Regions from separate parts of the Enterobacter sp. H2G27 genome, predicted to be linked through region 1. Evidence: predicted binding sites of a transcription regulator. Region 1 holds the regulator's gene; the other holds the start of a gene.
What was found. Region 1 encodes LexA, which represses DNA repair genes until DNA is damaged. Its sites were predicted from a motif close to TNCTGTATGTACATACAGNA; they were not measured.

Region 1 (2,402 bases):
AGGAGACCGCAAAGAACTTCTGGATGCCGTTAAGCATGCGCAGCGGCGGGTTCTCTTCACCTTTTTCGCGGCCCGGACGACGACCAAACATCACCGATACCGGCACCATCTGCACATCCAGATCGGGGTTGCTGCGGTGCAGGTCGAGATAGTCATGGAACAGCTTGATGGACTCTTCTTTCGGCGTGTAATAGGTAAACACGCGCGGCCCGCCGTGGATGAACACGTAGCGCGGCAGCAGCGTACCGTCAACTTCCAGCGGTTCAAGCGGATCTGGTAAGTCATGCGCCAGACACTGGGCGCGAAGCGTCAGTAAGTCAGCCTTCGAGTTATAAGGCAAAACGTACATAATGGGACGCGACGTATCGAGCCCCAGTTCCAGCGCGGGTTCTGCTGGGATAGACTTGCTTTTTACCAGGATGCTTAATGGTAAATTAAGTAATTTGTAGTAAATTCGTGGCCAGCCGGACATAAACGATGTAAAGCCTCTGGTTAATAATGCAATTGCGGCGCAAGGATAACAGAAAGCGCGCAAAATTTCTGTTGTTACCCGTCATACTTCAGGCTGTAGCGAAACGCGCTACGGCTCCTGTTACTGACGCTCTTTTTTAAAAAAGGTTCTTTTAATGGCCAATAATACCACTGGGTTAACACGTATCATCAAAGCCGCCGGCTATTCATGGAAAGGTTTCCGTGCCGCATGGGCCAACGAGGCCGCGTTTCGCCAGGAGGGCGTCGCCGCTATCATCGCGGTGATCGTCGCCTGTTTCCTTGATGTTGATGCTATTACCCGCGTACTTCTTATCGGTTCCGTACTTCTGGTGATGATAGTGGAAATTCTTAATAGCGCTATTGAGGCCGTTGTGGATCGCATCGGTTCCGATTTCCATGAGCTTTCTGGCCGCGCAAAAGACATGGGATCTGCTGCCGTATTACTGGCGATTATCACTGCCGTTATCACCTGGGTCACGCTGCTTTGGTCACATTTCCGATGAGCCTCGAGGAATAATTAAGTCCCTGGTTTTTTGTGCAGTTTTTGGTTCCAAAATCGCCTTTGACTGTATATACTCACAGCATAACTGTATATACACCCAGGGGGCGGAATGAAAGCGTTAACGACCAGGCAGCAAGAGGTGTTTGATCTCATCCGGGATCATATCGGCCAGACGGGTATGCCACCTACGCGTGCGGAAATCGCGCAGCGTCTGGGTTTCCGTTCTCCGAATGCTGCCGAAGAACACCTGAAAGCGCTGGCGCGTAAAGGCGTGATTGAGATTGTATCAGGCGCGTCACGCGGTATCCGACTGCTGGTAGAAGAAGAGACGGGCATTCCGCTGGTAGGTCGTGTTGCTGCCGGTGAGCCTTTACTGGCACAGCAGCATATTGAAGGTCATTACCAGGTCGATCCAGCCATGTTCAAGCCGAGCGCTGATTTTCTGCTGCGCGTTAGCGGCATGTCGATGAAAGACATCGGTATTCTTGACGGCGATCTGCTTGCGGTACATAAAACGCAGGATGTGCGTAACGGCCAGGTGGTTGTCGCGCGCATTGACGATGAAGTCACCGTCAAACGTCTGAAAAAACAGGGTAACACCGTTCAGTTGCTGCCTGAAAACAACGAGTTCACCCCAATTGTGGTCGATCTCCGCGAACAGAACTTCTCTATCGAAGGTCTGGCAGTAGGCGTGATTCGTAACGGTGAATGGCTGTAATCTCTTCCTGACAGGCTACGCTTCCGCTGTAGCCTGTTCATCTACCTTTCCCGGTATTTCGCATGTCACTACTGACGGCATCAGATAAGGCATTGTGGCGTCTTGCCCTGCCGATGATTTTCTCCAATATTACCGTGCCTTTACTGGGACTGGTTGATACTGCCGTTATAGGCCATCTTGATTCACCGGTTTATCTTGGCGGCGTGGCGATTGGCGCGACGGCAACCAGCTTCCTGTTTATGCTGTTGCTCTTTTTACGCATGAGCACCACCGGTCTTACCGCACAGGCTTATGGTGCGAAAGATCCGCTGCGTCTGGCGCGTGCGCTGGTGCAGCCGCTGATACTCGCGCTTGGCGCGGGTGCATTAATCGTTGTATTGCGGACACCCCTGATCGATCTTGCGCTTCATATCGTTGGCGGCAGCGAGGCGGTACTGGATCAGGCGCGACGTTTCCTTGAAATCCGCTGGCTCAGCGCGCCAGCGTCGCTGGCTAACCTGGTTCTGCTGGGGTGGTTACTGGGCGTTCAGTATGCCCGGGCGCCAGTGATTTTGCTGGTGGTGGGCAACCTTCTCAACATTGTGCTGGATATCTGGCTGGTGATGGGCCTGCATATGAACGTGCGGGGCGCGGCGCTGGCGACGGCGATTGCCGAATACGGAACCTTTATCATTGGCTTGTGGATGGTCT
Region 2 (2,402 bases), 4.0 Mb from region 1:
TTTTTCATCTCGGCCTCACTAAAAACGATTTACAAGGGGCTACGCTCGCCATCGTCCCTGGCGATCCGGAGCGTGTGGAAAAGATCGCCGCGCTGATGGATAAGCCGGTCAAGCTGGCTGCCCATCGTGAGTTCACCACCTGGCGCGCAGAGCTGGATGGCAAAGCGGTGATCGTGTGCTCTACCGGTATCGGTGGTCCGTCTACGTCTATTGCTGTTGAAGAGCTGGCGCAGCTGGGCATCCGCACTTTCCTGCGTATCGGTACGACCGGCGCTATTCAGCCGCATATCAACGTCGGCGACGTTCTGGTCACGACCGCGTCCGTCCGTCTGGACGGCGCAAGCCTGCATTTTGCACCAATGGAATTCCCGGCAGTGGCTGATTTCGAATGTACCACCGCGCTGGTTGAAGCTGCGAAATCCGTAGGCGCAACCACTCACGTGGGCGTAACCGCCTCTTCCGACACCTTCTACCCGGGCCAGGAGCGTTACGATACCTTCTCAGGCCGCGTGGTTAGCCGTTTCAAAGGCTCAATGGAAGAGTGGCAGTCCATGGGTGTGATGAACTACGAAATGGAATCCGCAACGCTGCTGACCATGTGTGCAAGCCAGGGTCTGCGTGCCGGTATGGTGGCGGGCGTTATCGTCAACCGTACCCAGCAAGAGATCCCGAACGCCGAAACCATGAAGCAGACCGAAAGTCATGCAGTGAAAATCGTGGTGGAAGCAGCGCGTCGCCTGATCTAGTCCTCTCTTCTTAAATCAAAGGCCGACACGTTCGGCCTTTATTTTTTGCGTAGCGCCTCGCAGGAAAACCCTTTCAAACTGGACGTTTATACAGCACAATTCTATTTTGTGCGGGTAATACGTTGATGCAGGGGGCATTGTGGATATCTCAATCCTGATTTACGCGGTGATTGCGTTGGTGAGCTTAGGGATTGGCTGGCTGATTTCCAGCTACCAGCATGCGCAGCAGAAGGCCGACCAGCTGGCTGAGCGAGAAGAGATGGTCGCAGATTTAAGCGCTATAAAACAGCAGCTTGCGCTGAGCGAACACTGGCGCGATGAGTGTGAGTTGCTCAACAACGAGCTGCGCAACCTGCGTGATATCAACACGTCACTGGAGGCCGATCTCCGCGAAGTGACCACCCGCCTTGAATCTACCCAACTGCATGCGGAAGACAAAATCCGCCAGATGATCAACAGCGAGCAGCGTCTCAGCGAACAGTTTGAGAATCTCGCGAACCGCATTTTTGAGCACAGCAACCGCCGCGTTGACGAACAAAACCGCCAGAGCCTGAACAGCCTGCTGACGCCTCTGCGCGAGCAGCTGGACGGTTTTCGTCGTCAGGTGCAGGACAGTTTTGGTCAGGAAGCTCGTGAGCGGCACACCCTGGCTCATGAGATTCGCAATCTTCAGCAGCTAAATGCACAGATGGCGCAGGAAGCGGTCAACCTCACCCGAGCGCTCAAAGGGGACAACAAAACCCAGGGCAACTGGGGTGAGGTGGTGCTGACCCGCGTACTGGAAGCTTCCGGCCTGCGGGAAGGATATGAATACGAAACGCAGGTGAGTATCGAAAACGATGCCCGCTCGCGCATGCAGCCAGATGTGATCGTGCGGCTGCCGCAGGGCAAAGATGTGGTGATTGACGCCAAGATGACGCTGGTAGCGTATGAGCGTTACTTCAACGCGGAGGACGACTACACCCGCGAATCGGCGCTGCAGGAGCACATTGCCTCGGTGCGTAATCACATTCGCCTGCTCGGCAGAAAAGACTACCAGCAGTTGCCGGGTTTGCGCTCACTGGACTATGTCCTGATGTTTATTCCGGTAGAGCCCGCATTTCTGCTGGCACTCGACAGACAGCCTGAGCTTATAACCGAAGCGCTCAAAAATAATATTATGTTGGTCAGCCCCACCACGCTGCTGGTGGCGTTACGCACCATTGCGAACCTGTGGCGCTATGAGCACCAGAGCCGCAACGCGCAGCAGATTGCCGATCGTGCCAGCAAGCTGTACGACAAAATGCGCCTCTTTGTGGACGACATGTCTTCAGTCGGGCAAAGCCTGGATCGTGCGCAGGATAACTATCGCCAGGCGATGAAAAAACTCGCCTCCGGACGTGGCAATCTGCTGGCGCAGGCTGAATCATTCCGCAGCCTGGGGGTAGAAGTTAAACGCGAGATTAATCCGGAATTGGTCGAGCAGGCCACCGCCCAGGACGACGAGTTTCGCCTGCGAGAAGGGGCGAGCGAACAAAAAACAAACAGTGAAGACAACACGTTAGCGGCGGATTCATCACCAGACGAGATTCCAGCGCGTTTTTTTCGCGGTGGTTGAAACGTAGGGCAAACGCGCCCAATCTGATACACTTCACGAACATTTTACTGATAAGCAGG

Region 2: rmuC (DNA recombination protein RmuC) is a predicted target of LexA. The motif match lies at 823-842, and genes of this name have one in related genera.

The regions. Positions count from the first base shown of each region.
Region 1 covers NZ_JBSVSI010000001.1:76,364-78,765, forward strand. The annotation lists gene plsB (glycerol-3-phosphate 1-O-acyltransferase PlsB) at 1-472, opposite strand, end outside; gene ACW9E7_RS00335 (diacylglycerol kinase) at 627-995, shown strand; gene lexA (transcriptional repressor LexA) at 1,104-1,712, shown strand; gene dinF (MATE family efflux transporter DinF) at 1,775-2,402, shown strand, end outside.
Region 2 covers NZ_JBSVSI010000001.1:4,078,083-4,080,484, reverse strand. The annotation lists gene udp (uridine phosphorylase) at 1-746, shown strand, start outside; gene rmuC (DNA recombination protein RmuC) at 886-2,343, shown strand.